Regions from separate parts of the Pseudoduganella sp. GW821-FHT11H04 genome, predicted to be linked through region 2. Evidence: predicted binding sites of a transcription regulator. Region 2 holds the regulator's gene; each other region holds the start of a gene.

Region 1 (7,729 bases), on a different contig from region 2:
AGCGTCGTGCGCTCGGCACGCGCCGCGCTCAATGTCGCACGCAGGTAGACAATCAACTGGTCCAGCATGGATTGCGCACGCACAGAATCAATAGCGATCAGGCCCTGCAAATTGGCCAGGGTATTGAACAGCATATGCGGTTCGATCTGCGCCTGCAGCCTTTGCAATTGCGCTTGCAGCGCCTGGCGTTCGACCGCCTCGGCCCGCGCCTTCTCCAACGCCGCCTCGGCGCGCGCCTGCGACAGACGGTCACGGCCCGCAAAGAACAGCGTCGCCGCACCGGTCGCGAAAACAGTGAACAGCAAGGCGCTCACGCCGCGCTCACCACGCAGGTAGCGCAGGGTGTCGATCTCCATGTCCAACAGCCAGGACGCCTCTAGCATGCCAAGATAAACGCCGCCCAATACCGCCAGCGCCAGCACCGGCAAGAACTGCAGCCACCTGACTTTCTCCAGTCCCCACAGCAGGAAGCGCGCGACATCGACCAGCAACCAGGTACTGATACCGATGCACATGGAGACCAGCAAATTCGGCCCGAAATTGCGTCCGCCGCCAAACACATAGGTGATCATCAGCGCACACACGACATTGAAGGCCGCGACATACGTGCCATCGATGGCAAGGCGGCGGAATGGGAATGAGGACTTGCGGGGAGTTATCTGCATGGCAAGCATTTTCGCCCTACGGGCGCTTGCCATGCAACTATTTTGCGACGAAACCGCGCCAGGGCGGCGCGAAACCGTTTAGGCCAGTGCTTCCTTGGCCGCTTCTTCCGGCGTCAAGCCGTCATAGAACAAGTCGGTGAACCATTCGATCTGTTCTTCGATATGGTCCTGTGCTTCTTCAACCGTAGCGCCACCCTTGACCAGGAAGCCTTCCACCTCGATGCACCAATGGATCAATTCCAAGGTTTCCGGATCGAGTTCTTCTTTCTTTTTTGCCATCACAACCTCCTACTCAAAAGCGGCTGAAGCATACCCCCGGGGCAGCCATCCGTCCAGTAGCGAAAATTTTAATACACAATATGCTAACGTTAACGTATATTGTTTATACGATGAAGATCCTCCATGCATTCCGCAACACCTTTCTGGCCCTCGCCCTCGCGGCGGGCTGGCCCGCGAGTGCAAAGGATATAGCCATTATCGACCACGCTGAAAACAAAGACGATCAGCGCCGCGACTTCACCCGCATCGTCCTGCGCGCCGCGCTCGAACGCACCACGGGCGAATACGGCCCCTACCAGATCGACGAAGCGCCCGTTTTCATGGAGCGCGCGCGCCTGTTCAGCGCTTTAAAAGACGGCAAGCAGGTCAATATCGCGGCCATGCTGGCCGATACGGAATGGCAGCAGGGCCTGCCCTCCATCCCCATCCCGATTGACCTTGGCCTACAATCCTGGCGTTTGCTGTTGGCGGATAGCCACAGCCTGCCGCGCCTGCAGCAATTGGCGAAGAGCGGTCAACTGGCTCAGGCATCTGCAGGCGTCGGCGCCACCTGGGCGTTGCGCAACATCCTGGAAGAAAACAAGTACCGTATCGTGACCGGTAACAGCTACGAAGGCTTATTCCTCATGCTGCAGGCAGGACGATTCGATTACCTGCCGCGCAGCCTGGTCGATGTGTTCAATGAATATGATAAACACCGCGAAAAATACCCCGGGCTGGCGATCGAGGAAGGAGTCGTACTGCATGCGCGCATGCCCTGGCTATTTTTCTTTGCGCCACAGGAAAACAGGCTACGCCAACGCGTTTCCGCGGGACTGGAAGCAATGTTGAAAGATGGCTCGCTGGCCCAACTGATCCTGGCGCATTACCGGACCGACCTCAAACGTGCCCGCTTATGCGATCGCATTCATATCGACCTGCCCAACAGCCAGCTTGAGCCGGCGCTGCTGGCGCGGCGCGAGTTGTGGCTCGACCCTTTCGAACCGCGCCATGGGATCTGCCCACGCCATGCTAAAGCAGCGCGCGAACGCGCTCCGTAAGGCCACTAATTAGCCGCAACAGCTTTGTTGTCGTACGCGGTCAATTCCCACATATCGCGCTTGGCCACGCGGCCGTACCTATCGATGTCCACGTACTCTAGCTTGACGTAATTCTTGACGGCCGGCGCATACCAGACCGTCTCAGTCGCCTTGCTGGAACCGCGATTTCGGCCAATTTCATCATTTTGATAATAGGCCGTTACTTCAACTTTCATCGCCTCGAACTCTCCGGCCTGCACCTTGATTTTCTCCCAGCCTAGCGCCTTTCCTTCAATCTGGTAACGCCAGTGCTTACCCGCCGCCGGATTCTCCGCGGTAGTCTCACTGCTCCACACTTTGCCCGTCTCAAGCGGGAATGCGAATCGGGTGAATGCCGGCGCAAAATGAGCCTGGCCGCGGTCAAAGGGATTCATTTCGCGGCTGAAATGCTGGTGAGAGACCAGCGCTCCCGTATCCGCCCGCTTGAGGTCCGCCTCGATCCCGGCGTCGTTGACCGCCGTGACCTCCACCCGGTTCTGGTGGCCGGGCTCGTTTTTCCAGACGTCGGTGTACTGGTAGGTCCAACTATCCCCGACCGTGACCTGCGGCGCAGCGATGGGCGCGTGCTGGTCCGCCGCCGAAGCGAGGTTGTAAACAAACAGGCCTAGGACAAGCACTCGTCCGGTAATTGTGCGCATCTCCACTCTCCAGTTTTGTCAAAAATATCACACCGCAACAGGTTATCATTTTGAAAACTGAAAAGCAAAAAGCCCCACCAGGTGGGGCTTTCAAAAGCGGACTACGCTCGAATTAAGCGCGGCGGCGGGTGCGTGCCAGCGCCAGCAGGCCCAGGCCGAACAGCGCCATCGAAGCAGGCTCAGGTACTTGTACGTCGGCAGCAACGGCGCCGATATTATTCCATGCGTCGGAATCCCAGAAGAACAGGTTCAGCGCGCCGCTGGCGTTGGCGAAGCCATCAAAGCTGGTGCCGACGATGAAGAAATTGCCCACGTCCGCAGTGCCGGTACCGATCTGGCCAACCAGTTGGCCGATGTCGGCGGTAAAGCCGCTGCCATCAGGGTTGCTGACACCCATGCCCCAACCAGGAATGCCGTCAGCGTTGGTGGTGTAGTCAGCCACACCGCCGCCGAAATTCCAGGTCTGCGATGGGTCAACGGAGATCGTCAGGTGCTGGCCAGCGTCCAGGTGAATGCCGGTGTTGAGACCGGAACCGCCGAAAATGCTGTTTGCGTTCGAATCAACAGTGAACGTGTCTGCCTGGGCCAGGTTAGCCATGGCGAATGCAGCGACGAAACCAACAGTGCGAATTACGTTTTGAATTTTCATCAGGTATTACCTAGTTATATTTTTGGAATTTAGCATTACGCAAGTTCCATGCCACTTTCCCAATATTGCTAAAAGATGAAATAGATCAACAACTTATCCGTGGAGAAAAAAATATTACCTCAGCAACTGTAAAGTTTTCCGACATCAATATTGGCGGGTTTATTGACGGAGATCGCATGCGATAACGATAATGAGCGCCCTATCAAGAAAACAACAAACTCCATGCGCCAAATATTCCTTAGCGTATTACTCTGGGCGGCTGCCCTTACCCTGGCTGGTTGCGCCGGCACTGGCCCGGCCGTCGATCCTCGCAGCTCGAACTTTCCAGCGAACAATGGCCTTGCACTTGTCCGCATCGTTACCAATACTCCGACGATCAGTTCCCAATTGGGCCTCTCCAACCAGTGGGCCAATTTGTATGTCCGTGATTCAAACGGCAGCAAACACCAGTTGCAGCTGTCGCCGTCCGAGGGACGCAGAAGCACCCAGGTCTTCAGCGGCTTCCTGCCGGAGGGCAAATATGAACTCGCAGAGTTATTCTTCGCAATCAAAAGTGCAGACTTGAAGGGCCAAGGGCTCTCGTTTGAAGTGAAGGCGGGCCAGGTCACGAACCTGGGCAGCGTCATTTACCAATCCACAGGCAACAATGGCTACGCCGTGTTCCGCAGCGACAAGGATGATGGACTGACGCCTATGCTCAATGAGGAATTCCCACTGCTGAGCAAGAGTCAGTCGACCCAGCTCTCCTTCGACGGCTCCTCACTCGGCAAGGACAACGCGCTTAGCAGCACGTCCATGGGTGTGGCCAGCAACTCGCCTCTCGTGAGCGGCGTTGGCGGTGCCACCACCAGCATCATGCAGGCGATTGCCGATAACATGTCTGCGACAGAAGCGCTCGACGCATGGAAAAAGACAACCGACCCAGTAACGCGGCTCAACCTCGCTCGCGCCAGCACTTATGCCTTGAACAGCGCCCTCGAACTCCCGACCGGCGAACTCATTGCAGCCAGCAACCTCGGGCAATTGCTGATTCGTGAGCCTTCGGGCACATGGATTCGCATGAACGTTGGCGACGCACGTGAACTGATGGCAGTGCACGCACGCGACCGCCAGAACATCGTTGTTGGCGGCGAAGAAGGCGAGCTTTACATGACTGCCGACGGTGGCGCAAGCTGGAAACGCGCGCAGTTCCCAACGCGTACCGGGCTGGTGTTGAATATCCAGGAATACCGCGGCGAGTTCCTGGTATTGAGCCTGGAGAAAAACGAATTCATCGTACGGAGTACCCGCGACATCGCATCCGGATCGTGGACCGAATTGAAGCGCTTCGCGGTTGAAAACCCGTATCTTCTAACCGTCCACTCCAGCGTCCAGCACGTGGCAACGATCCATGGGAATAAGTACATTGTCGTCACTCCCGTGCGCACGGTGCAGGTCCTCGACCTGGACGCACGCACCTGGCAAACCGTTGCAACCGCGGGCTGGTATCGCGACGTCAAGGCGGTGGACAGCCAGACCTTGCTGTCCAGCGGCGGCCATCGCGTCACACCATTTACTTCGACTGACTTCGGCTCCAGCTGGAAGGAAGTACCAGGCAGCTGCGCCGGCACCTACTCGCGCGTCGTGTCCATCGACTTCACCACCGCGCTGAACGGCTACATGCTGTGCGCCGCAAACGGAATGATGGCAGGCTCTACCAGCCTGAAAAAGACCAGCGACGGCGGCGCAAGCTGGCAAACCGTCATCCCGGAAACGCCCGCGATGGCCAGCCAGATGATCGCCACCAAACAGTTCATCCTCTACGTTGACATCATCAATCGCATCTTCGTGAGCAAGGACGGCGGCGCCACCTGGTCGCCGGAACGCGTGGCAATGTAAGCCTATTGCCCAACGCAGATGATCTTGGTCGCGTACTCGTGGGCAGCGGACTTCTTCTTCGCCGCCCATGCCATCGCTTCCTGTGCTTGGGCCATCGTCATTACCGTCGCCTTGTCTTTATTCTTGATGAAGGAGACACCTTCGAACACGCCCTCTTTGCTGCGCATGACCCGCGCGAAGACCGGCGGTTTGCCTGGTTCGTTGATTTTGTTCTGCTGGACTAAATAGCGCTGGTCGTTGTTTTCCATGTGTAACTCCTGAAATGCAAAAAGCCCAACCTGGGAAGGTTGGGCTTTTCTTTGTTCTGGCTCCCCGACCTGGACTCGAACCAGGGACCTGCGGATTAACAGAACGGCGATCCTGCAAACCTATGGGCACCAAGTCGAAGAAACGTAACGGCTTTCTTGGCCACCGCTGCGGAGCCCATCAAAAGCCGACCTAATACCGAGACAGTATACCTGCTGCCGTGGCATCCCTGCCAGGAAGTTGAGTCAGGTCAAGGGCTTGTGGCTGCCGAACGCCGAACTGAAACCGAGACCTCGGCAAAACGTCAAACAAGCACGTGCCTTACATCGTCAACCCGATTTTTCAAGTCAACTAAACTCTCGTACAACACATCGTGCCCACCATCTGCGTCGTATTCATATTGCAACGCTTTAATATTATACGAATTCTCCATCGCTCGAAGTAGTGCTGGGTGCCTTCCTTCAGGCAGCACTGCATAGTGAGTATGATCCGAAGTCGCAGCAATATTCGTATTTTCCAATACCAGCTGTATATCTGGGTCCGTCATACTGCACCCGAGAAATACAACCGTATTAACTGTAAGTAAGCTATCCAGAACATTATAAAATTGCCAATGCTCCTTCTTGATCTTAAAATAATCTGACCGAGTCAAAACAAGGGCCTCAGTATTATTCATGCAACCATGCGCCTTGACAATCAGATTATCCTTAGAGCGGACATCATTTAGAATATTTCTGTCGTTATATTTCCTGACAGCATACCCTCGCCCTGCAACGAGTGCGCCGCACTGCTCCTCATACAGTTGATCATAATTGGTTGTTATTACAATCTTAGCATTGATACCTTGTATTGCAGCATGAAAGCGAGAGGCTTCAAACCTAGGAACTGCAAAAATTTTCTGAAAGAAGACACGACGATCAGCTTGGGGGACCCCATCAAAAACGACTTCGGCTGCATCAAGAAAGAGTTCCTTATCCAGAAGTTCACCGACATATTTAGCGTCTGCTTGCTTTACAAACTTCGCCACTGCATCTTCAAGAAGTTTTTTCCAAGATGGTGGCCGTTCACCTGCAGCATTAACAGAGCTAGAAGAAATTCCGGAGCCCAAAAATAAAATCGCGCGCTTCGATGCGATTTCCTCAACAAGTGATTCTGGCCAATTTATCACAATTAGCCCCCAGTATTCATGATCAAATTCTCAGACACTTGGTCAAAGATGTCGGAATAGACCTTTGCCTGAGAATAGTGTGCACCAAATATCCCATCACTCGCCTTAAGGCCCCTAATCGGCGCTGAATTCTTTTGTGCCAATGGTGCCAAGCTAAACATATTCGGTATTTCGCCCAATATTACCGAATCCTTCACTGCCTCCGGAATAAAGCCTCCCAAGTTGAGAACAAATTCCTCACCAAACTGATTTAAAATATTCTCAAACGCTTGCGTTGGGCGCCTTTCGCCATCCTTATTCTTTCGAGTCGCGTATGATTGGGTTGTATATCCGATACAGCCATTTCGTATCGGCAAATTCTCCCGAACAGGATATTTCTTAAGCAAATCGCCTTGATCATTGAGTATCAAATTCTCAACCCCCCGCTCATACCTCTTGATCCATTGCGTCAGCCAATCTGAGATATTACGCAATCCTATAATACTAAATATATCTATCGACATCGGCGTTACAAAATAATCGGAGGCGATCAACGCAGAGCGGTTCAACGAGCCAAGGCTAGGTCCTAAATCAATAAATATGTAGTCATAACTGTCGCGCAGCTCGGTCACTAAAGCATGGCACCAATTAGTCTTACGAAGTGCGCCAATTTCACCACCTGCCAATTTCACCCAAGCATCCCCCAACCGATCTTCGATTGCGGACAATTTCGGATGCCCCATAAGTACGTGGACACCGAATCTATTTGGCGTCACATTCACCATTTTTTTATCGAATGCAATTGTAGGCTCATCTTCAAGCAATGGTGCCACAACATTCAAGATGGTCTCAGTTGCACCAGGATTGATCCAATAACAATCAGTTACCTTATCCTCACCAGTAATGAGAAGAGTTGAATTGCATTGGGGGTCTAGGTCCAAGTACAGAACCTTTTTCCCAAACTTTTGGGCCAGGCCTGCCGCTACGTTTGTCGAAGTTGTCGTTTTACCGACACCACCTTTGTTGTTAAAAAAACTTACTACTTTTGCCATATTATTCTCACAAGTTTATCATTCTTAACAGCGGGGCAACCGCGTATACAAAAGAGTTCTCAACCAACATTAGGAGAAGCGAAACGGTTATAGACC
Region 2 (7,729 bases):
AGGCGCTTAGCAAAGCCGAAATCGACCAGCGCCTGGAAGCCCTGCTGGCGGACTTGCAGATCGAGAAGCTGCGCGAGAACCAGGCCCTGTCGCTATCCGGTGGTGAGCGCCGCCGCGTGGAGATCGCGCGCGCACTGGCTACCAATCCGCGCTTCGTGCTGCTGGACGAACCGTTCGCCGGCGTCGACCCGATCGCCGTGATCGAAATCCAACGAATCGTGCGTTTCCTGAAGGAGCGCAACATCGGCGTTCTGATCACCGACCATAATGTACGGGAGACCCTCGGCATTTGCGACCGCGCCTACATCATCAACCAGGGCGCCGTGCTGGCTTCGGGCCGCCCGGACGACATCATTGCCAATGAATCCGTACGCCGCGTTTATCTCGGCGAACACTTCCGCATGTAAGCGAAGGCCATGAAACAAACACTGCAACTGCGAACCTCGCAACACCTGGCGCTGACGCCGCAGCTGCAACAATCCATCCGCCTGCTGCAGCTGTCCACGCTGGAGCTGCACCAGGAGTTGGAACAGCTGCTCGGCGACAATCCGATGCTGGAGCGTCTTGACGATCCGCTCGACCACTCTGTGCGGCTGCTGGCCGATGGCGCCATCAGCCAGGGTAGCGGCAATGGCACCGAAGGCCCCGCCACGCCAGCGCAGGAAAGTGCGCCGGGCGAGTGTGGCGAAGCCCCGGCCGCAGCCTCCGAAGGCGACGCCTATGAAGGCGGCGAAGGCGAGGGCGGCAACGGCAGCGACGACACGGACTGGAGTTCCAGCTCCGGCAGCAAATCTGCCGACGACGAAGACAGCCGCCCGCAGCTGGAAGCTTCCGGCTGCACCTTGCGCGAACACTTGCTGGAACAGATGCGAGTGACCGTACAGGAGCCGCGCGACCGCGCCCTGATGGAAATGATCATCGACGCGCTGGACGACAATGGCTACCTGGAAGAGCCGCTGGAAGAAATCCACGAGCGTCTGCCGCCCGAGCTGGAAATCGAACTGGATGACCTTCGCTGCAGCCTGGTGCTGTTGCAAAGCTTTGACCCGGCCGGCGTGGCCGCACGCAATGCTTCCGAATGCCTGGCGCTGCAGATCAAGCGCATGCCAGGCGTGCCGATGGTGACGCGCCGCATGGCGCTGGTCATCGTCGAGAAGCACCTGGCATGGTTCGCCCAGCGCGAGTTCACCAAACTGAAAAAAGCCCTCGACTGCGACGACGAAGATTTGCGCGAAGCGCAGTGCGTCATCCGCCAGTGCAACCCGCACCCGGGCGCCGAGTTCGCATCGGGCGATTCCGATTACGTCGTGCCCGACGTGATCGTGAAGAAGGGCCGCGGCGGCTGGCTGGTCATGCTGAATAACGACGTGGTGCCGCGCCTGCGTGTGAACGCGCTGTACGCCAACCTGCTCAAGCAGGGCAAAAGCGAGTCGCAGATGAACGGCCAGCTGCAGGAAGCTAAGTGGCTGATCAAGAATATGCGCCAGCGCTTCGACACCATCCTGCGCGTCGCGGAAGCGATAGTAGAAAGACAAAAGAATTTTTTCAGCCATGGCGCGGTCGCCATGAGGCCCCTTGTGTTGCGTGAAATTGCTGATACACTGGGACTACACGAGAGCACTATTTCTCGCGTAACAACTCAAAAATATATGCTCACCCCGCATGGCATGTTTGAGTTGAAATATTTCTTTGGTAGCCACGTCGCGACCGAAGCTGGGGGTGAAGCTTCATCGACTGCGATACGGGCACTGATCGTGCAACTGACAGGAGCAGAAGACCCGAAAAATCCTTTATCCGACAGTAAGATTGCGGACATGCTGGGAGAACAAGGCATGGTGATTGCGCGACGGACTGTTGCCAAATATCGAGAAGCGTTGAAAATCCCTCCGGTAAGCCTCCGCAAATCTTTGTAGTGCAGTGCATGGGTTCCTCTGTGCGTTTCGGCGTACACGAACTCGAGAGCGACATCATCTTTAGGAGTGTGTATGAATCTCACCATCAGTGGACATCATGTCGAAGTGACCCCGGCCATTCGCGAGTACGTGCAGAGCAAGCTGGAACGAGTCAAGCGCCATTTCGATCAAGTAATCGATATTGCTGTCATCCTGACTGTAGATAACCTCACCGAGAAAGAGAAACGTCAGAAAGCGGAAATCAACCTGCGCATGTCTGGCAAAACTGTTTACGTCGAAAGCCTGTCGCAAGATCTCTACGCCGCCATCGATACCCTGATTGATAAACTGGATCGCCAGGTCATGAAATACAAAGACCGTGTGCAGAACCACAGTCATGCGGCCATCAAGCATTTCCCGGATACGTACGAAGCACCACCCACCGCCATGTAAAGGACTGGCCGTGTAGCACACCAAAGGGCGCAATTGGCGCCCTTTTTTGCGGTTAAAATATTTGCATGAGCGAACACGTCCAAACCCATATCTCCAACGGCACCGGCTTCATCACGCTGGACCGCCCTAAAGCCCTCAATTCCTTGTCCCTCGACATGGTGCGCGCAATGACCCAGGCGCTGCTGGATTGGCGCGATAACGCGTCTGTGGCCGCCGTGGTTGTGCGGAGCACCAGCGAACGCGCCCTGTGCGCAGGCGGCGATATCCGCTTTTTCTACGATGTCGGCCGCGCCAATACGCAAGGCGACAGCGCGCTGCTGGAAGACTTTTTCACCGAAGAATATGCACTGAACCACTTGATCCATTTCTATCCAAAGCCTTACGTGGCGCTGATGGATGGCGTGGTGATGGGCGGCGGCATGGGCATCGCGCAAGGCGGCCCTGACTGCGGCGTGCGCATCGTTACCGGCCGCACCAAGATGGCCATGCCGGAAGTGAATATTGGACTGTTCCCCGATGTGGGCGGGAGCCATTTCCTGTCGCACGCACCGGGGCAGCTGGGCATGTGGCTCGGCCTGACTGGCCTGACCGTCGGCGCCGCTGATGCCCTCTACCTGGACCTGGCCGATTACTTCGTGCCGGAGACTGAGCTGGCCGCCCTGACCGCGCTGGTCGAATCCACACCCGGTAAATCGCTGCGCGACGCGATCGCTGTCTTCGCCGGCCCGCACAACGCCTTCGCCGGCGACAGCGAGCTCGAAGCGCAGCGCGCGCTGATCGACAAGCACTTCGCCGCAGGCTCGGTGCCGGCCATTATGGAATCGCTGCGCGGCGACAGCTCGCCCTTTGCGCAGAAGTCGCTGAAGGCGATGGAGCTGCGCTCCCCGCTGATGATGTGCGTGACCCACGAACTGCTCAAGCGCGGCGCCGCGCTGGGCGTGTCGGACTGCCTGCGCATGGAGCGTAATCTCGTGCGCCGCAACTTCGAACACGGCGAGATCTTTGAAGGCGTGCGCGCGCTGGCGATCGACAAGGACAACCAGCCGAAGTGGAATCCAGCGACGCTGGCCGAAGTCACGCCCACGATGGTGGCGCGCTTCTTCGAACCATGCTGGCCGGCCTGGGCGCATCCCCTGCGCCACCTCGCATGAGGGAACTGGACCGGATCGACCGCAGCATCCTCAATATCCTGCAAGAGGATGCCAGCACGCCTTTGCGCGAGATCGCGGAGCGCGTGCATTCATCGGTCGCCACCTGCCAGCGCCGCATCGAAAAGCTGCGCACTGACGGCGTGCTGGTGAAAGCCGTCGCGCTGGTCGACCGCGCGCTTGCGGGCCGCCCGCTGACGGTTTTCGTATCGGTTGAGCTGGAGAAGCAGAACACCGACATCCTCAAACAATTCGAACACCGCATGCGGTCCGAACCCGAGGTAATGTCCTGCTACGAGGTGGCGGGCGAATTCGACTTCCACCTGATCGTCACAGTGGAATCAATGGAAGAATACAGCGCCTTCACCCGCCGCGTCTTCACCTCCCACCACAACGTCATCAACGTCAAAAGCCTGTTCGCCATGAACTGCTCGAAGTTCGAAACCAAGCTGACGCTTTAAGCCTGTTCGCCCCGAACCTTTTCGAAGAAGGTTTCGGGCGCCTTGGCGACAAACACTTTTTCTTGCAGGGTCTGTCGCAGGAAAGCGATTACGGCTTGTTCTGCGTCGTTGTTCTGCAATAGCGAAAGGTCTTTTGCATCCTGGCCTTTAAGTAGAAAGCGATAGTGCCGATTCTTTTCCTGGCCGTAGACTTTAACTTGTTCGATGTCTTCCAGTGGGATGGACTCTACGGTTTTTTGGAATCCTGGATTTCGGAATAGCAGCACCCCATCCTTGACTGCGACAATCGGCTCTCCATCCGGCCCGAGCTTTCGCATTTGGAAGTAGCGAATGATTGCAAAGGCTGCAAACAATCCAACTGCGCCCGTCAAATGGCCACTGCCGACCATGTGCCAAACCACGACCAACGCAGCAGCAATTCCGTAGAAAACCAGCTCGCGGGCTATGGAGGTTGGCTTGAAGATGCCATTCTCGGTAACGTGAAACGAGGGGAGTCGCGTCCGCATGTCGTAGGCCGCGAATGCCACTGAACAACATGGCAGCCAAATCCATAGTATTTCAGACTTGATGACCGCGATTCCGTCAGGTCCGAGGAAGCGATCCGCAGTCAAAGGCGAGACCTTGATGAACTGCGTGGGGAAGAACAATCGTTGATCCGACAGCGGCCACCAGAGGGCCGCTCCGAGGCCTCCAGTCGTGCATATATCGAGCAATGGATGCGAGACGCAGGCGGCCGCCACAAAGGCGCCCGCAACCCACCATCTCGCGCGGAACCACGGCGCCACCAAGGCTGCCAGGGCTCCCAAGGCAAGTGCAAACATGACCGAGTGCGATGCGCCGCGATGACCGAATTGGTTGGCGTATTCGATGCCGAGTTTGAGCCCGACCACGTCCAGGTCAGGCACCATGGACGCAAGCATCCCAGCGACCAGCAGCCTGCGGGAAATCCGTTTCGAACCGAGCGCTACGCCGAGTGCCAGCGGGATAGCTGCATGCGAAATGATGGTGGGCATGATGCTTACTCGCTGTGCCCGAGAACGACCATCCAAACGAACCAGATCAGGGCAGTCGTAAGCACTGGCGCAAGTATGGCAGCGACGCTAGTTTGGATCACCTTGCGCATCGGCGGCAACGGAATGTTGCGTGTCAGCTTGTGTTGTATCAGGCTACAAGCAAACAGTGGCACGAGCAAGATGATGGCGTGAGTTAGAGGCGATGGCGTGCCGCCGCCAAGGACGGCCATGACGCCGACGAACCAGGCGCACGCAAAGAGGACCGCGAGTCCGAACGCTTTCAGCGCAGTCACTCTTTAGGGCAATCGACTGGCGGCAGTGGGCCGAAGACGACTTCGGACTCTGGCGGGCCGGAAGTCTGCAGGATGTAAACGACTTTGGCAACGGTGTCGATGTACATCATGTGCGCGCGGCCGCCGGGTAGCATGCCGGGAGAGTTGAGGTTGATCTGGCGCGTTTCGCGCAGGTTTCCCGGCAACTTCGGCACGGTGGGCCACTTTTCTTGCGTGCCGGAAGGCGACACGAAGTGGCCGTAGTGCGCGGCTGTGCAACGCCAGATCGGATCCGGGTCAACGGGTGCAGCGCCCAGCGCTGCTGCAAGCAGTAATGAGATCGCCATATGCAGATAATAGATCAATAATCCAGTGACACATGAACTAAATTGTTACCGTTTGCTGAGCTGCGGCCTGGCTGGCGGCGCGCCGCTCTCCATACGAATGCGCAGTACGCCGTCCTCCTTCACCAGCAGGACCGCGTAGGAATGCGAGAAGGACTCTACGCCAGCTTTGTCGCTGCGCGCGACACCGCCAGTGATCATCACCGCCTGGTCGCCAAGCTTTTCAAATGCCAGGTTTTGCCAGCGGAACGTGACGGGCGGCTTCCAGCTCGTCGCATATTCGCCGGACAGCTTGTCGAACGAAATCTCTTCTTTCCATTCCCCGCCAATGAAAATGGCGCCGCGCCGGGAATAGCGGTTGGCGAGCGCCTTGCGGTCGCCAGCTGTGACGTCGTCCGCGTACGTATCCATGAAGAAGTGCGCGAGATCGAGGATGTCGGTGGCTGCGGGATCGGCACAGGTGATCCTTGGCAGTGGGCCGAAGATCACCACGGTGTCCGGCGTGCCGGCGGTTTGTTCGATATAGGCGTTGCCCGATTTGGGATCAACATACATGACATGCGCCTTTCCGCCGGCGAAAAGGCCAGAGGTGGTAAGCAGCATGGACCTCTTGCCGCGCAAATGCTCCGGCAAGGATTTCAGCACAGGCCATTTAGCCGAGCTGCCGGAAGGGGAAAGGAAAGCGCCGTAATGTTTCGCTGTGCAGCGCCAGGCGGGATCTGGATCGATATCGGCACCAGCGGCGCCAGCGGAGGCAGCCAAGGCGGCGACCAATATGAGTAATCTCATTTTTCCTCCAGCGATGTGTAGGCGGGAGAGCTTAGCATAAAGGGAAGTGAAAAAATTTCCCACGGCCCTGCACGTAATCGGGAAATCGTTTCGCGCGCACTGCCTAAGATGATCGCTCGTCGTTTGAAAGGAGAGCATCATGATTGACCACGTATCCATCGCCACCCGTGACCTGCCGCGCGCTGTGGAATTCTACAAAGCCTGCCTGGAGCCGCTGGGCTACAGCGTGCAGCACCAGGACGCAGGGCAGGCCATCTTCGGCGCAGACGGCCACTGGGCCTTCGCAATCTATCCGGCGCAAGGCGATGCGCCGCTGGTAGGGCAGCGCGGGCATATCGCCATCAAGGCCAAGTCGCAGCTGGCGACACATGCTTTCCATGCGAACGCCATCGCGCAAGGCGCCGTCTCGCTCCGCACTCCAGGCCTGCGCCCTGACGTGAATGAGCGCTATTTTGGAACGATGATCACCGATCCGGACCAGCATACGATCGAAGTGGTGCACTGGCTGGACTAATTTGGTGCAGAGGGCCGGCCGGCGGCTGGCCCGCATCTTGCTGTTACGCTTGGGTCATTCACTTTACCGAAGCGCTCATGACCACCATCCGCTCTGCCCACCCGGCCGATGCTGCCGCCATCGCGGCAATTTATAACCATTACGTCGCAACCAGCACCATCACTTTCGAGGAGGCCGAAGTCGGCGTCGACGACATGGCCAGCCGTATCACGAAAGTCATCTCATCCAAGCTGCCCTGGCTGGTATTCGAACAGGACGGCAAAATCCTCGGCTACGCCTACGCCAGCAAATGGAAGGAACGTTCCGCGTATCGCTTCTCGGTCGAGAGCTCGATTTACCTGCACCCGGAAATGCGCGGCAAGGGTTTTGCGCGCAAGCTGTACCAGCATTTGCTCGACATCCTGCGCCAGAGCGGCGTGCACCTGGTGATCGGCGGGGTGGCGCTGCCGAACGAGGCCAGCGTGGGCCTGCACGAGAAGATGGGCTTCCAGCGTGTCGGTGCATTCAAGGAAGTCGGCCGCAAGTTCGGCCGCTGGATCGACGTCAGCTACTGGCAGCTGCGGCTGGAGTGATCAGGCCTGCTCGCGGTGGCGCAGCACCACGGTTTCAGTTGGCGCGAAGTGTCGCGCCAGGCGCTCGGCCATATACACTGAGCGGTGCTGTCCGCCGGTGCAGCCTACCGCCACCGTCAGGTAGGAACGGTTGTCGCGCTTGAAGTGCGGGAGCCATTTGGTGACGAAGCCTTTGATATCCTGGAACATCTCTTCTGCGCTTTCCTGCGCATCGAGGAAAGCGATCACCGGCGCATCGCGGCCGTTCAATGGGCGCAGCGCTAGGTCGTAA
Region 3 (7,729 bases), on a different contig from region 2:
GCGGCAAGCTGAAATCGGGCAGGATCTTGAAGAAGCGGTACATCGGGTCGGCCATATCCTCGTGCTGGCCGGTATGCAAAAGCAGCGGCTCGAGGCCATTCTGCTTCAGAGCGTAATAAACCGGCGCCATCTTGATGATTTCGGGCCGGGTGCCCATGCAAAGGAGGATCGTATTTGCGCCCAATGTGGTTCCCCGTGTCAGGTGTTGTTAGCGGCGGGGATCACGTAGCCAAGCTCCCGCGCCCAAACGGTGCCAAGCGCCACCGTGCCTTCGGTCACACGGATTTCAGCCGCAGTCACCGTGGTTTCCACGGCGACCGATCCGAGCACCGTGCCGGCCCCGATCTCAATGGTTTTCTCGCACACCAGCGGGCCATGGATGATGCAACCCGGGCCGATGGTCATATTGCCGCTGCAGACCACCGCGCCGTCGATGCGCGCACCGGCCTGCACATGCAGGTCGCCGTGGCACTTGATGCTGCCCTCGACCAGTGCGTACGCACCAACGCTCATGCTGCCGCGCGCAACCAGGCTGCCGAAGTGGAACGATGCTTCAGGCACCTCAAGGTCGCCGCCGGCCAGCCAGCGGTTGGCAGAATCGTCCAGCAACTTGGCGGGACGCTCCAGCACCTTGCGCGTAGCCGGTTGCGGCAGCGGCGCCGGCACTGTCTCGCCGAAGCGGATGATGGGCGCATGCATGCGGCCGAAACGTGTTTCGCCATGCAGCACCAGCTCCTGGTTTGCCGAGACGCGGCCGAACAGGCGCGCACGGCGGCTGGCGACAAAACGGGTGTCGCTATGGGCCCAGCGCAGTACGTCGCATTGCTCGCCCAGCATAATGTCGCCGCGCGCCAGCAAGGCGCGGAAAGAATTCCCGCTACCGGTGTTGATCGGGCCGGAGGCAAAGACCTCCTTCTCGTAGAGCATGCCCTGGCCCAACTCCAGCGCGGCGGTGCCCAGCACCAGCTGGTCCACCGTTTCGGCGGCGATTTCCTGTTCGCTGATTGCTGGCTTGCCGTCGGCGCCGACCAACTGGTAGCGATCGCCCGTGGCCAGGCGGCCGCTGCGCGCCACCGTGGACTTGCCGGCCACTTGCGCCATCTCGGCAAACTGCTCGTTCAGGAACTGGCGGAAGCGGTTGGCGAAATGCTTGATGTTGCCATCGTATTCGCGCACCACTTTCAGGGGCTGCGCATCGCGCCGCATGCGCCATTCAACCAGCGAAGGCAGCAGCGGCAGCAGGAACAGCGCTACCTGGCCGGCAAAAAATAAAATGATCCAGCTCATGCCTTGACCTCCGGCTGGCGGTAGCGCGTTGTCTTGTCCCATTCCAGCTTGCGCTTGAACATCCAGTCGAACACCACCTGGTTGAAGGTGGCGATGGTGATGGACAGAAGGCTGACCAGGAATCCGAAATAATTGAGCGGCATCAGGCGGATGCGGTGGCGGCTGCCATCGAGGTAGACTGCAGCGCCGATTTCAAAGAAGGCTGCGAAGTTGCCAAGGGCGCTATAGGACATCAGGCAGAACAAGGCCAGCACGCCGGTCAGCCAGTGGTTGGCATCGGCGTAGAACAGGACGATAGCCAGCGCCCAGCCGGCCAACAGGATCGGCGACATGGCGAATACGCCCAGCAGCAGCAAGCCGTCCAGCTTTTCGCGCAGCGATACCTTGTCGCTTGCGAGCAGCCCGCCGGCATAGCGGAAGGCTGCCTGGTTATGGCCTTTCGACCAGCGCATGATCTGGCGTACGCGCACCGGCCAGGTTTCCGGCACTTCTTCGTAGCATTCGGAGCGGTTTTCGTAGGCGGTTTTCCAGCCTTTCAGCAGCAGGCGGTAAGTCAGGTCCGTGTCTTCAGCCAGCGCGTCTTCGTGCCAGCCGCCGATCGCTTCCAGCGCGCTGCGCCGCACCCCGCCTACCGTGCCGCCGTACTGCGGCACCAGGGCCAGGTTCATGCGCGCCTGCTGGTCGACCTGGTAACCGCCGGAGCGCTCCATATCCAGCAAGCGGGTCAGCAGGTTGCTGCCCGTATTCAGCGGCACCACGCGGCCCATGACTGCGCCCACTTCGGGATCGAAGAACGGCGCCACCAGCTGGCGCAGCAGGCCGCGGCCCGGCACGTAGTCGGCGTCGAACACGATCAGGATATCGCTGTCGACCAGGGCGGTTGCGTCCTTCAGTGCGGCCGCCTTGCCTGGCTTGCCTTCCGTACGGTGGAAGGGAGTGATACGCCCCGGATTGGCGGCGGCGATTTCGTCGATGATGCGGCGCGTGTCGTCGGTCGATCGGTCGTTGACCGGCATGATGCGCAGGCGCTCGCGCGGGTAGTCCACGTCCAGCAAGGCGCGCAGCGAATCGGCGATCACGGCTTGCTCGTTATGCGCTGCCACCAGCACCGTCACGCTCGGCCAGTTGCCGCTGTCCACGTCCAGGTAAGGGTGGCGCTGCGCCCCGAACAGGCGATTGATGGTGAAGTAGTAGTGGCGCACGGTGTACACCAGCACCAGCGCAATCACGCCCCACAGCAGGTACAGCATGATGGTCAGCGTGCGCGAACTCAATACGGCGGGGTGGCGCGACTGGATCTGGTCGGTGACGCCGATCCAGTTACCCTGTGCTTTCTTGTGCAGGGCCGAAGTTGGGTCAAGGCTGAAGGCCGGTGCGGCCTGGGCGGGTGCGGCGGCTGGTGCATTTGGAACCGCTGCCGAGGGAGCAGCGAGCGCCAGCGACAGCGATAGGCACCATCCGGCAAACACGGCGATGAGTTGCAGGGCGAAGCGACGTCGTTCTGTCATCGTACGGATTCCTGCCGGAGCGGCGAAGTTAAGCGTTTTGCCATTCTAGCAAATCATCTTTCGGATTTGTCAACCGTTGCAACGGCTGGCAAGGTGGAGAACGGGCCGGCCAACTGCCCCCCAAGGTCGGAAGCCACCGGCGTCTCGGTGCCGTAATCAGCCGGCCAGGTGCGCGGCAGATACAGTGTGCCGAACAGGCGGTCCAGCACCGGCAGCATGGCCGCAAAATTGCGGTCCACGTGGTCTTGGCGAGTGTGGTGCCAGTGGTGAAAAGCCGGTGTCGACAGCAGCCATTCAAACGGCCCAAGGCGCCAGCGGATATTGGCGTGAATGAAGAAGCCCCAAATCGTACCCAGCAAGATCACCGCCACCGGCGTCGTGCTGCCGGCAAGGCTTGGCCCCGCCAGGCCCAGCACATACAGGGGCAACAGGCCGCACAAGCGGCTCAGCAACAGATCGATCGGGTGAGCCCGGGTATTGGTCAGGAAATAAACGTGGGTGGCGCTGTGGTGCACAGCATGGAAACGCCACAAGGGCGGCCAGCGATGGGCCAGGCGATGCATCCAATACGCGCCCAGATCGCTGACGAGAAGGGCCAGCAGCAGGCGCGGCGCCAGTGGCAAGGCCGCCAGGGTTTGCGGCACGACAGCCGGCAACAGCATGCGCGAGAGCTGGGCCGCCAGCGCCAGTGGCGCGGCCAGCAGCAGCAAAGGCAGCAGGCTATTCGCGAAGTAATAGAACAGGTCCGGCCAGCGCTGGCGCTCGCCAGGCTGGGCCTGGCGGACCGCAAAATAGCGTTCCAGCGGCAGAAAGATCGCGCACAGCACACACAGCCATACCGTCAACCGCAAAACCTGTTCGGCAATGGCTGCCAAGGACAAGGCCTGCGATCAGGATTTGCGGCGGCGGCGCATTGCCACTGCCAGCAGGCCGAGGCCGCCCAGCATGGTCATCAGACTGGCTGGCTCGGATACATTGGCTGCCGGGGTGTCCTTGTCAGGGCCGTTCACAGCGAACAGCGAAACCCCATCCAGCAGCGAGAACGGCGGGTGGCCGCTCGGGGTGCCGGCCGCCAGGAAGGACAGCAGGCCGTCGCTGGCCTTGGCGGTAAACGAGAAGGTCTCCTGCATCCAGCCGCTCGAGCTATGGTTGCCGTTGGCATAAGCTGCGGTCTCAAACGTGTTGCCGCCGACGTTGACGGTCCATTTTTCCGTGGTATCGCCGGAGAAGCCCCATTGCTGGGCAGCGGCCCATTCAAAGGACAGCGTGTAAGTCTGGCCTACAACCAGGTTGATGGCTTGCTGGATCGGGACTACGCCGTATGCGCCGTCTGCTGCGATGAAGTTGCCGCCATTGGCGCTGATTGCCAGCGCGTTGTTGCCGCCGTTCTTGTCGCTCCACAGCTTCAGGGCCTGGTCGTTCGGGCCGTTGAACCAGGTCCAGGCGCCGACGGTGTCGGCCGAGCCGGCAGCGAACACAAAGTTATAGCCGCCTGGAGAGGTCCAGTTGGAAACGGAAGTGTTGTAGTCAACCTGGCCGGTGCCACTGGAGGTCAGCTCAAAGCCGCCGTTCTGTACGAGGTTAACCGGCCCTGCCTGGGCCGCCGAAGCCAATACCAGTGCAACCATTGCCATAAAGGTTTTCATAGTTCTTCCTCGAAATTCGAATGTCCTGGTGGCATTCAAGCAAGAAATATGCCTGAGCAACTAGCTCAGCTGTAAACCATTGAGCGCAATGGGTGTTTCTTTGAGGTAACTCTTATTATTGATATGCCAAATCCAGTTAGTGTAAAGAAATCCGACACAAACTGGTTCGACATTCAACGGTAATACGCTTCGCTGGCGAAGGTGATGAGGCCGATCAAAGCCACCGCACTGAGCAGGACGATCAGGAGGCGTCCAAATTTCGGGTTGCCGTCATTGTCATCGGCTGGGCGGTTCTGGTCGGTCATAGTCAAATCAAGGCAAGAGGATGGTGGAGCCGGTGGTGCGGCGTGCTTCCAGGTCCTGGTGCGCCTGCCCAACGTCCGCCAGATTATACCGCTGGTTGATATCGATCTTGACCGCGCCGCTGGACACCACGTCGAACAGCGACTGGGCGCATGCGTCCAAGTCTTCGCGCGTGGACGTAAAGTTGCCGAGCGCCGGGCGGGTCAGGTAGAGCGAGCCGCGCGAAGCCAGTTCGCCCAGCGAGAAATTGGCCACCGGGCCGGAGGCATTGCCGAAGCTGACCATCATGCCGCGCGGGCGCAGGCAGTCGAGCGAGCCGATAAAGGTATCTTTGCCAATCGAATCGAACACGGTGGAAACGCCCTTGCCGCCGGTGATCTCGCGCACCCGTTCGGTGAAGTTTTCCGTGTTGTAGTTGATGGCGTGGGCTGCGCCGTGCTTCAGCGCCAGCGCCACCTTTTCATCGGAACCGGCGGTGCCGATCAGGCTCACGCCCAGCGCACGCGCCCACTGGCAGGCGATCAGGCCGACGCCGCCCGCAGCTGCGTGGAACAGGATGGTGTCGCCTTTCTTTAAGGGCGCGGCGGAATGGAACAGGTACTGCACGGTCATCCCTTGCAGCATCATGGCTGCCGCGGTGTCGCTGCCGATGGCGTCCGGCAGCTTGACCAGCAGGCTGGCCGGCAGATTGCGCACCTGGGCGTAAGCGCCGTTCGGGCGGCCGGCATAGGCCACGCGGTCGCCCACGCGCACGTGCGTGACGCCCTCGCCTACCGCTTCCACCACGCCGGCGCCTTCCTGGCCCAGGCCAGCGGGCAGCGGCTGCGGATAGAGGCCTGCGCGGAAATAAACGTCGATGAAATTGAGGCCGATCGCTTCATGCCGGAGCGTCACTTCGCCGGGACCCGGTGCGCCGACTTCAACGTCCACGTACTCCATAACTTCCGGCCCGCCGGTGCGGGACATGCGGATTGCCTTGACCATCATGCAGCTCCTTCAGATTGAGACACTGCCTGCAATTGCGACAGCACCAGGTGGGCCGTCGCGAGGTTGGTGGCGCAGGTGACGTTATGCACGTCGCAGGCTCGCACCAGAGCGTTGATATCCGGTTCGTGAGGCTGCGGCGTCATCGGGTCGCGCAGGAAAATGATGGCGTCGATATGGCCCTCCACCAGCATGGAGCCGATTTGCAGGTCGCCGCCCAGCGGGCCGGAATGCTTGCGTTCCACGGCAAGGCCCACTTCCGCTATCAGGCGGCCGCCGGTGGTGCCGGTTGCGCACAGCTTGCAAGTACGCAGGAAATCGGCGTACTCGCGGGCCAGCGCGATCATGTCGTCTTTTTTCTTATCGTGGGCAATCAGGGCAATGCGGGGCGTCATTTCTCTTTACCTTTCACATTCGACAGCAGATATATACCGGCCAGCACCAGGGCCGTTCCCGCCAGTTGCCAGCTGGTGACGGGTTCGGACAGGATGACGGCGCCAAAAAACAGCGTGGATACTGGACCAATCATAGCCGCTTGCGAGGCCGGGCCGGCGCCGATGCGCTGCACGGCGGTCATGGTCATGAACACCGGCATCACGGTGCACAGGATGCCGTTGACCAGGGACAGGCCATACACCTCCATCGGCTGCACCAGCAGCGCGGCGGGGCGCAGCACGAAGAACTGGCCGATGCAAGCGGCGCTCGATACGCACATGGCGTAGGACACCAGGCGCAGCGCGCCCAATCGTTTGACCATTTCGCCGGAGGCGAGCAGGTACAGGGCGTAAGCGATGGCGGAGCCCAGCACCAGCAGCGAGCCGAGGGCCACATTGCTCATGCCGCCTTGCAGGTCGTGGAAGAACACCAGCACGATGCCGGCATAGGCGGTGAACAGGGAGAGCCACTGGGCGCGGCTGATATGCTGCTTGAGCCAGATGGCGCCTGCCAGCAGCACGAAGGTCGGGGTCAGGAAGAGGATCAGGCGCTCGAGGCCGACCGTGATGTATTGCAGGCCGAGGAAATCGAGGTAGGAAGAAAGGTAGTAGCCGACCAGGCCCAGGGCGACCAGGCGCCAGGCATCGGCCCGGGCCAAGGGCGGTTCGCTGCGCATCTTCCACAGCGCGATGGCGGCGAAGACCGGCAGCGAGAACAACATGCGGAAGGCGATGACCGTTACGGCGTCCAGGTGGTAACGGTAGAGCAGCTTGGCCACGATGGCCTTGGTTGAAAACAGTATGGCGCCGCCGATTGCGATTGCCAATCCGCCAAGATAGGCGGCGCGTTTGCCCTGCGATTCCTGAGTGGCTATTTCCATGCCACCATTGTAGCGGCAAGCTGGCGGGCTTGCTGGCGACGAAAAAAAGGCGAGCTTGCGCCCGCCCTGCCTTGATTCCGGCTTGCTTAGTACACGTTGACCGACGCCTGGCCGGCCGTCACAGCAGCCGTCGTGACCTTGGCGATCACATTGGCCGGGGCATTACCTGCCACCAGCTTGTTGACCTGCTTGAACTGCGCAGTCAGCGAGGCTGCGGTCAGCGTCACCACTGTGAAGCCTTGCGCGTCGGTGTTCACGTGGCGCAGGTGCGGGTTGCTGTTCAAGCCTGCCAGCTGCTGCGCCAGCGGCACCAGTTGGCCGCTGAAGCTTGCGTCGGCCTTGAGGCCGGACAGCACCGCATCTACAGTCGCATCCAGCGCCGCTTCCGGCACGCCCTTAGCAGCCAGCACACCGCGCAGCTGCACGGTCAAGGTCGCAGCCAGCGAATCGACGGTCGGCGACGCCTTGCCCATGGTGTAGTCCAGCAGGTTGAGGTCCAGGTCGACGGTGCCCAGGTTCGGCACCGGCAGGTGCAGTGGCCAGGACACCAGCGTGGCCAGTTCCGCGCCCAGGCTGGCTGCCGCATCGCGCAGGTAGATGAAGAAGGAATCGGAGCTGACGCCGGCCGATACCAGGTCCACCATCACCGGCGTGCCGCCGCCCGCCGCATCGTAATCGTCGCTCAC
Region 4 (7,729 bases), on a different contig from region 2:
ACGGCGCATTGTCTTCGTTCAGCGTGCGGGTGAATGGGGTTTGCCATTCCACGTTTTCACGCGCCAGGCGTGCCCAGAAGCCTTCGTAATCGCGTTCCGCTTCATCGCACAGCGCCTTGTAGGCGGCCATGCCCGATACGTTTGCTTGTGCTGTAAATGCCGCTGGCGGCGCAAAAATACGCGATTCCATTGGTCCCTGTTGGTCGGCGCCCTGGTTGGTCATGCTTGTCTCCGGTTAGTGATGGTTTGCTAGCAACAATAGAGCTTGTCGCTTACTGCCCCCTTACATTGCTGAGGAAGCTACTATTTGCATTTTAATCACATCTACTGTCTGTGGGGCAGCACCGGTTTCATATTTCTACGCCGATGGGGAAGCAAAAGCTTGCGCCGGTGCATTATTAGCCCAAGCGAGCCGCTGCTGTGCTCGGTCCGCGCGTGTAGAATATCGGCTGTTTTTCTATCGTTTAATCGACAATGACCGAGCCACAGAACACCAACGGCAAGCGCCTAAGCCCTATTCCCGCATTTATTTTCATGTCCCGCTGGCTGCAGCTGCCGCTGTACCTGGGACTGATCCTGGCGCAGTGCGTCTACGTTTTCCATTTCTGGGTCGAGCTGAAAGACCTGATCGGCGCGGTGTTTGGCGACGCCCATTCGCTCGAGCACATCATCAGTGTCACCTTCCATGGCTCCGCCGATGCGCCGAAGCAGTTGACCGAAACCGTCATCATGCTTGTGGTCCTGGGCCTGATCGACGTGGTCATGATTTCCAACCTGCTGATCATGGTAATTGTGGGCGGCTACGAGACCTTCGTCTCGCGCATGCATCTTGAAGGCCACCCAGACCAGCCGGAATGGCTGTCGCACGTGAATGCCTCCGTGTTGAAGACTAAGCTGGCGATGGCGATCATCGGCATTTCCTCGATCCACCTGCTGAAGACCTTCATCAACGCCAAGGACTACGATCCGAAAGTCCTGATCGCGCAGACGGTCATCCACGTCGTATTCCTGCTGTCCGCAATGGCGATTGCGTACACCGATCGCATCACCACCCTGACGCACAACGATTCTAAGCACCACTAATTTAGCCAACGAGCCAATCATGACCATCATCAAGCAAGACGACCTGATCGAATCCGTCGCCGCCGCGCTGCAGTACATCAGCTACTACCACCCAGCCGACTACATCCAGCACCTGGCGCGCGCATACGAGTCCGAGCAAAGCCCGGCCGCAAAAGATGCGATCGCACAGATCCTGACCAACTCCCGCATGTGCGCGGAAGGCAAGCGTCCGATCTGCCAGGACACCGGCATGGTGAACGTCTTCCTGAAGATCGGTATGGGTGTGCGCTTTGAAGGCTTTACCGGCACCGTGACCGACGCCGTCAACGAAGGCGTGCGCCGCGCGTACAACTTCGCCGACAACAAGCTGCGCGCGTCCATCGTGGCCGACCCGCACTTCGAGCGCAAGAACACCAAGGACAACACGCCAGCCGTGGTTCACATGGAACTGGTGGAAGGTAATACCGTCGACGTAGCCGTTGCTGCAAAAGGCGGCGGCTCCGAAAACAAGACCAAGTTCGTCATGCTGAATCCATCCGATTCGCTGGTTGACTGGGTGCTGAAGACCGTGCCGCTGATGGGCGCTGGCTGGTGCCCGCCTGGCATGCTGGGCATTGGTATCGGCGGCTCCGCCGAGAAAGCCATGCTGCTGGCAAAAGAGTCGCTGATGGAAGACATCGACATGTTCGAGCTGAAAAAGCGCGGCCCGCAGAACAAGCTGGAAGAACTGCGTATTGAACTGTGCGACAAGATCAATGCCCTGGGCATCGGCGCGCAGGGCCTGGGCGGCTTGACCACCGTGCTGGACGTGAAGATCAATATGTACCCGACCCACGCTGCATCCAAGCCGGTCGCCATGATCCCTAACTGCGCGGCTACCCGTCACGCTCACTTCGTGCTGGATGGTTCCGGCCCTGCCTACATCGAGCCGCCAAAGCTGTCCGACTGGCCTGATGTCACCTGGGCCGCCGACACCGAGAAGTCCAAGCGCGTCGACCTGAACACCCTGACCAAGGAAGAAGTGGCTTCCTGGAAGCCGGGCCAGACCCTGCTCCTGAACGGCAAGATGCTGACCGGCCGCGATGCTGCCCACAAGCGCATCCAGGACATGCTGGCCAAGGGCGAGCAGCTGCCGGTGGACTTCACCAACCGCGTGATCTACTACGTAGGCCCGGTCGATCCAGTGGGTTCGGAAGTCGTCGGCCCAGCCGGCCCGACCACCGCTACCCGCATGGACAAGTTCACCGACATGATGCTGGAAAAGACCGGCCTGATCTCCATGGTCGGCAAAGCAGAACGCGGCCCAACCGCCATCGAATCGATCCAGAAGCACAAGTCGGCATACCTGATGGCCGTCGGCGGCGCTGCATACCTGGTATCGAAAGCGATCAAGGGCGCCAAGGTTGTCGGCTTCGAAGACCTGGGCATGGAAGCGATCTATGAATTCGACGTGGTCGACATGCCTGTCACCGTGGCCGTCGATTCCACCGGCACTTCCGTCCACAACACCGGCCCTAAAGAGTGGCAGGTGAAGATCGAGTCCCTGAAAGCGGCCCAGCCAGCATAAATGACGCATCCAGTCCCCTCCTCCGCCGATGCGCCAATCGGCGTCTTTGATTCCGGCGTCGGAGGGCTCTCCGTGCTGCGCCATATCCACGCGCAGCTGCCGCACGAGCATGTGCTGTACTTCGCCGATTCCGCCTTCGCTCCCTATGGTGCGAAGACGGATGAATGGCTGGTGCAGCGCGCGCTTGCCGTTACTGCCTTCCTGCTTGAACGAGGCGCGAAAGCCCTTGTAGTGGCCTGCAATACAGCCACCGTGGCGGCCATCAAGGCGGTACGCGCCGCCTACCCTGGCCTGCCTGTGGTTGGCGTCGAACCAGGCCTCAAGCCTGGCGCTGCGACCACCCGCAACGGCACGGTCGGCGTGCTGGCCACGGCAAGCACGCTGCGCGGCGAGAAGTTCCTTGCGCTGCGCGAGCAGATCACGGGCGCAAACGGCACGACGTTCCTGCTGCAGCCTTGTGGCGGCCTGGTTGAACGCATCGAACAGGGCGACCTGTCCGGTGAAGCGACTGCGCAAATGCTGGAAGGTTATGTGACGCCGCTGCTGGAACAAGGCGCGGACACCCTGGTCCTCGGCTGCACCCACTATCCCTTTGTACGTGAAGCCATCGAACAGATCGTCGCGGCGCGCGGCAACGCGCAAGCCGTCACCCTGATCGACACCGGCGACGCCGTGGCACGCCAGCTGACACGCCTGCTGGAAGGCGCTGCGCTGCTGCGTCCTGGCGGCACTCCCGCCCACCTGCACGGCTACACCAGCGGCAACGCAGAAGCCCTGCAGAAGCAGTTCGCCAGTTTGCTTGGACTGCATCCGCAGGTAGAGTCGGTGGTCGTTTGAAATTTATTTGCCAGTTCCAACACAAGCCTATATAATCTCGGCTCTGTCGCGCTGCGGTGCGATAGAAAGCAGTTTTCAGTGGTGGCTGTAGCTCAGTTGGTAGAGTCCAGGATTGTGATTCCTGTTGTCGTGGGTTCGAGCCCCATCAGCCACCCCACCGAATTCACGAAGAAGGCCTGATAGTTCGCTATCAGGCCTTTTTTGTTTTCCGCAGCGAAAGAGCTTTTGCATGTCGGAAAATTTTACACCTTGCTCAGCCACAGTAATTGTTTCTCAATAAAATCAGGTGTTTACAATTCAGGCACGATTCTCGCTTAGTGGCAACAGTTCTTAACTATTTACACTGGGGGATTGAATTGAAATCGCTGTCGAAAAAACTTCTGCTGTCCGTTGCATCCCTGCTGGTCGCTTCCGCTGCCAGCGCTTCGCCAACCCTGTTCGCTGGCCCCAACCGTGCCGCCTTCTCGGCACAGGGCACGATTGTTGAAAACTACGGCTTTGAAGACCTGGGTCACGGCTTCAGTTCGCTGGGTGCTGTGTGGACTGCCCACGGCGTGACCTACCAGACCGGCGACAACCTGGTCGTGGGCAACCAGACCGGCTACGCTCCAATCAGCAACGTCTTCGCTTACAACTTCTGGTCGCCAGTCAAGGCGACGGTTGAACACAATTCCTCGCAGTTCAACCTGCTCGGTTTTGACGTTGGCTATCTCGGCACCCAAGCGCCACTGTCGATCAACGTGACCACCAACCTGGGTTCGTTCACCTTGTCGAACATCGCCCCTGCGAACGCCAGCCAGGCCATGAACTTCTTCGGCTTCGTTGCCGGTCCAGGCGAATACTTCACCGGTTTCCAGCTGACCTCGGCAAACAGCAGCGGCAGCGCTCCGGTGATCGACAACGTCACCCTCGGCCAGGAAGCAGCCGCAGTTCCTGAACCTGCATCGCTCGCCCTGCTGGGCCTGGGCTTCGCAGGCATGGCCTTGTCGCGTCGCCGTCGCAAGGCCTGATCGACAATCACTAGCCAAATAGGGCGCGAATCGACCGCATTCGCCCCTATTCTGGCTGCATGGACAAATTCCCCGTTATTGAATTCCGCCGCTACTCCCTCGTCGAGGGCGGCCAGTCAGCGTTCGTACGCTATTTCGAAACCCTTTTCCCGGAAGCCTTCCAGCAGCTTGGCGCCCTGGCGCTAGGCCAGTTCACGGAAAACGGAAACCCCAACAGCTTCCTTTGGCTGCGCGGCTTCACTACGTGGGAGCAGCGCGCCGTGGTCAACGCCGCCTTCTACTACGGCCCGGTGTGGAAAGAGCATAAGGCCACGCTAAACGGCTTGATGACCGACAGCGACAACGTGCTCCTGCTGCGCCCACTCCACCCCGGCAGCGGCGTCCCCGCCCTCCCGTCCGTTGATCCGGTACTGGAACCCGGTGGCGCGCAAGGTGAAGCGGCCGCATTGCTTTGCACCGTCCGCCCCAGCCAGCTGGAACACTTCGCCGAACTGGCCGCGCCGGCCTTCGCCGCATGGCACGAAGCCGGCTGGCGCAACACAGCAACGCTGGTCACCCTGGACATGCCTAACAACTTCCCCCAACTGCCGGTACGCGGCGACGGCCCGCATCTGGTCTGGCTGGGAACTGCCGCCGCCGGCAGCGCAGCGCCATCCTGGGAAGCGCTCAGCGATGCCGCCCGCGACCTACTCGCCGGGCCGCCGGAACCCATCCTGTTGCGCCCCACACTACGCTCGCGGCTAAGGTGGACAAAATAAATCTTCCTTTGTGCCGCGGCATTAGTTTGAGGATAAAATAACGACTCACAGAAACGTTGCAGCATTGGAAGAGTCATGTCTGAGTTGAAAGAATTATCCACCTACAGCAAGGACACCCCTGTCGGCCTGCCCGCCGTTGGCGGCCGCGCCGGCGTATTCGTGCCCACCGGGCAGTTCGACCTTGCGAACTCCACCACGATCAAGAAAGGCGCCGGCATCGTCGGCTTCGGCAATCCGGATGGCTCGCTGACCGTCTACTTCGAAGCCAACCGCTTTGACGATTCCAGCCTGCATAAATGGGAAAACAAGGCACGCAAGGCGTACGACCGCATGGTCATGGTCGCCCCGACCGTTTCAAAGGCCAAGCTCGATGCCAAGTACCTGGAAATGGTGGGTTATATCGATGGCGCCGGCATCACGCTGAAAGAGCAGGACAGCCTGACCAACTGGCTGACACAGTCCAACGCCCTGGATACCGCGCCGGCCGCAGCCGTGGTGCTGTGGAGTAGAAAATGACGGACGAGCAATAGTCCTACAAAGGCATCGGCGACTCTCCGATGCCTTTTTTGTTTGCTCTTGATTAAGATGGGATCAAATCTTAGGCAGGAGTATTCCAATGTCCCACCGTCCATACGCCAGCGGCGCTGCACTGCTCAGCTTGGTGGCCACAGCAACCTGGCTGCTTTGCTCGGCTGACGTGCTGAGCCAGGTGCCGCTACTCGTGCATTGAGTTCACTGATCAGCGGTGACGGCCGCCGCGGCCGCGCCAGTGATTACTGGTCCACAGGAAATCAAAGCCGATTGTCACAGGCGGATAATAATAAGCCGGTGCAGGCGCGTAGTAATACGGCGCTGGCGCAACATAGACTGGCTGCGGCGCGGCATAGACTGGCTGCTGTTGCTGCACATAGACCGGCTCGTTCGAATAGCTGACCGGCGCGCCGGAGCGCTGCGCAGTACCGTTCGGCACCGGCGTCACCGACACCGTACGCCATTCATATGGATTGCTCGAGGCATAACGCACCGGCTGCTGCTCGGCGCAACCGACCAGGCCCAAGGCCAGCACCGGCAAGATCATCAAGGTTTTCATGGCATTCTCCTTCCCAAGATTCAACTATAGGGAAAAATCAGGCGCATGCCGCAGCTTTTACAAATGCTTACTGCCGGCAACTCAGATATACGGGATATCACATTTGTCGACCGCTTTACCCGCCGAATCCACGCGCTGGGCACAGATCTGGTACGTGATCCCGTAGTCCATATCGACACGGTACACCTTCCCGTAAGGCAGGGAAACCGATTCCTGCAGCAGGCGCTGGTAGCTGATGGCCGGCACGTCGGCCGGCACCGCGATCGAAGTGTGGAAGTTGCGGCGGCGGTCCTGCTGGCGGCGGTGCACGTCCACCTTCATGGACATGTCCAGTGTCACGCCACCCGGTTCGTAGTTGAAGCGGGTGACATTGCGCGACGAAAGCAGCACACCCCAGGCGCAAGGCAAGGCGTCCGGGCAGTGTTTGACCTGGGCCAGAGGGAAAATTTCCTCATTATTGTTCAGCTCCTGAAGCGGCCAGGCGGTACGGGTGCCGTCCAGCTTGCCGCTCGTGGCGTTGGGCCAAGTCATGGAGTTGACCACAACAACGTACTGCTTGTTGCGGGCCGGATCATTCGGATTACGCCACCAGGCGCAACCGGATAGCAAAATGCCGGCAAGTGGAAAGAGAAACAGATATTTCATACAGGCTATCCAGACTACGATACCCGCAGATTAACAAAAAACGGCCCGCGAGGGGCCGTTTTCTTTTCTATCGGAACACTGTCTTAGTCCAGCTTCCAGGCATAGTCCACTTTGGTCCAGGTTTCGACCGGGGCGCCATCCTTGGTGCCAGGCTTGAATTTGCAGGCGCTCAGCGCCTTCAGTGCAGCCTTGTCCAGGTTCTTGAAGCCGGACGATTTATCCAGCTTGGAATCCTTCACGTCGCCGCTCGGGGCAATCAGGAAGGACATGCTGACCGTGCCCTGCTCTTCATTCATCAGGGAAGCCTTTGGATATTCAGCTTTGCAATTCTTCGCATCGAAAGATGCTGGTACTTCGGCAGCGAATGCCGATGCGCCCATAGTCAGGGCTACTGCCAGAACACTCAACTTCGTCATCATGATTCTTCCCCTACTGAATGAGAATGAAATGGATTACAGCGACCAGACGTAGTCGACTTTGGTCCAGGTTTGGGCTACGGCGCCGTCCTTGGTGCCTGGCTTGAACTTGCAAGCGCTGATAGCTTTGACTGCAGCCTTGTCCAGGTTTTTGAAACCGCTGGACTTATCCACTTTGGAATCCATCACTTCACCGGCAGCCGAGATCAGGAAAGCCATGGAAACAGTGCCCTGCTCTTCGTTCATGAGGGAGGCTTTAGGGTATTCGGCCTTGCAGTTCTTGGCATCGAATACTGCTGGAGACTCGCCCGCGAAAGCCGACACGGAAACGATGGATGCTGCGA

What was found. The regulator sigma-54, encoded in region 2, starts transcription at its own class of promoters, with help from an activator protein. The targets are predictions, from matches to a motif close to TGGCANGNAANCTGCTTT.
Positions count from the first base shown of each region.
Region 1: AC1RTP_RS02185 (PEP-CTERM sorting domain-containing protein) is a predicted target of sigma-54. The motif match lies at 3,347-3,364, and genes of this name have one in related genera.
Region 3: AC1RTP_RS12060 (PEP-CTERM sorting domain-containing protein) is a predicted target of sigma-54. The motif match lies at 4,478-4,495, and genes of this name have one in related genera.
Region 4: AC1RTP_RS13960 (PEP-CTERM sorting domain-containing protein) is a predicted target of sigma-54. The motif match lies at 3,766-3,783, and genes of this name have one in related genera.

Region 1 covers NZ_JBXARE010000001.1:438,191-445,919, reverse strand. Annotated here, with positions in the region: gene AC1RTP_RS02205 (sensor histidine kinase) at 1-665, opposite strand, end outside; gene AC1RTP_RS02200 (hypothetical protein) at 744-944, opposite strand; gene AC1RTP_RS02195 (hypothetical protein) at 1,055-1,984, shown strand; gene AC1RTP_RS02190 (hypothetical protein) at 1,990-2,661, opposite strand; gene AC1RTP_RS02185 (PEP-CTERM sorting domain-containing protein) at 2,774-3,310, opposite strand; gene AC1RTP_RS02180 (WD40/YVTN/BNR-like repeat-containing protein) at 3,533-5,188, shown strand; gene AC1RTP_RS02175 (hypothetical protein) at 5,191-5,436, opposite strand; tRNA gene AC1RTP_RS02170 (tRNA-Asn) at 5,494-5,563, opposite strand; gene AC1RTP_RS02165 (SIR2 family protein) at 5,739-6,602, opposite strand; gene AC1RTP_RS02160 (ParA family protein) at 6,605-7,633, opposite strand; gene AC1RTP_RS02155 (hypothetical protein) at 7,721-7,729, opposite strand, start outside.
Region 2 covers NZ_JBXARE010000010.1:83,425-91,153, reverse strand. Annotated here, with positions in the region: gene lptB (LPS export ABC transporter ATP-binding protein) at 1-407, shown strand, start outside; gene AC1RTP_RS20570 (RNA polymerase factor sigma-54) at 417-1,913, shown strand; gene hpf (ribosome hibernation-promoting factor, HPF/YfiA family) at 1,986-2,345, shown strand; gene AC1RTP_RS20560 (enoyl-CoA hydratase/isomerase family protein) at 2,411-3,496, shown strand; gene AC1RTP_RS20555 (Lrp/AsnC family transcriptional regulator) at 3,493-3,954, shown strand; gene AC1RTP_RS20550 (metal-dependent hydrolase) at 3,951-4,967, opposite strand; gene AC1RTP_RS20545 (hypothetical protein) at 5,257-5,586, opposite strand; gene AC1RTP_RS20540 (hypothetical protein) at 5,632-6,372, opposite strand; gene AC1RTP_RS20535 (VOC family protein) at 6,512-6,886, shown strand; gene AC1RTP_RS20530 (arsinothricin resistance N-acetyltransferase ArsN1 family B) at 6,964-7,458, shown strand; gene rapZ (RNase adapter RapZ) at 7,459-7,729, opposite strand, start outside.
Region 3 covers NZ_JBXARE010000004.1:393,573-401,301, reverse strand. Annotated here, with positions in the region: gene wecB (non-hydrolyzing UDP-N-acetylglucosamine 2-epimerase) at 1-157, opposite strand, end outside; gene AC1RTP_RS12075 (polymer-forming cytoskeletal protein) at 199-1,287, opposite strand; gene AC1RTP_RS12070 (glycosyltransferase family 2 protein) at 1,284-2,795, opposite strand; gene AC1RTP_RS12065 (sterol desaturase family protein) at 2,849-3,670, opposite strand; gene AC1RTP_RS12060 (PEP-CTERM sorting domain-containing protein) at 3,686-4,441, opposite strand; gene AC1RTP_RS12055 (hypothetical protein) at 4,615-4,746, opposite strand; gene AC1RTP_RS12050 (quinone oxidoreductase family protein) at 4,754-5,728, opposite strand; gene AC1RTP_RS12045 (methylglyoxal synthase) at 5,728-6,123, opposite strand; gene AC1RTP_RS12040 (DMT family transporter) at 6,120-7,043, opposite strand; gene AC1RTP_RS12035 (alkaline phosphatase D family protein) at 7,130-7,729, opposite strand, start outside.
Region 4 covers NZ_JBXARE010000005.1:199,174-206,902, forward strand. Annotated here, with positions in the region: gene acs (acetate--CoA ligase) at 1-223, opposite strand, end outside; gene AC1RTP_RS13940 (TIGR00645 family protein) at 475-1,083, shown strand; gene AC1RTP_RS13945 (fumarate hydratase) at 1,103-2,629, shown strand; gene murI (glutamate racemase) at 2,630-3,466, shown strand; tRNA gene AC1RTP_RS13955 (tRNA-His) at 3,548-3,623, shown strand; gene AC1RTP_RS13960 (PEP-CTERM sorting domain-containing protein) at 3,823-4,476, shown strand; gene AC1RTP_RS13965 (hypothetical protein) at 4,536-5,234, shown strand; gene AC1RTP_RS13970 (hypothetical protein) at 5,310-5,750, shown strand; gene AC1RTP_RS13975 (hypothetical protein) at 5,974-6,324, opposite strand; gene AC1RTP_RS13980 (hypothetical protein) at 6,406-6,969, opposite strand; gene AC1RTP_RS13985 (energy transducer TonB) at 7,053-7,385, opposite strand; gene AC1RTP_RS13990 (energy transducer TonB) at 7,422-7,729, opposite strand, start outside.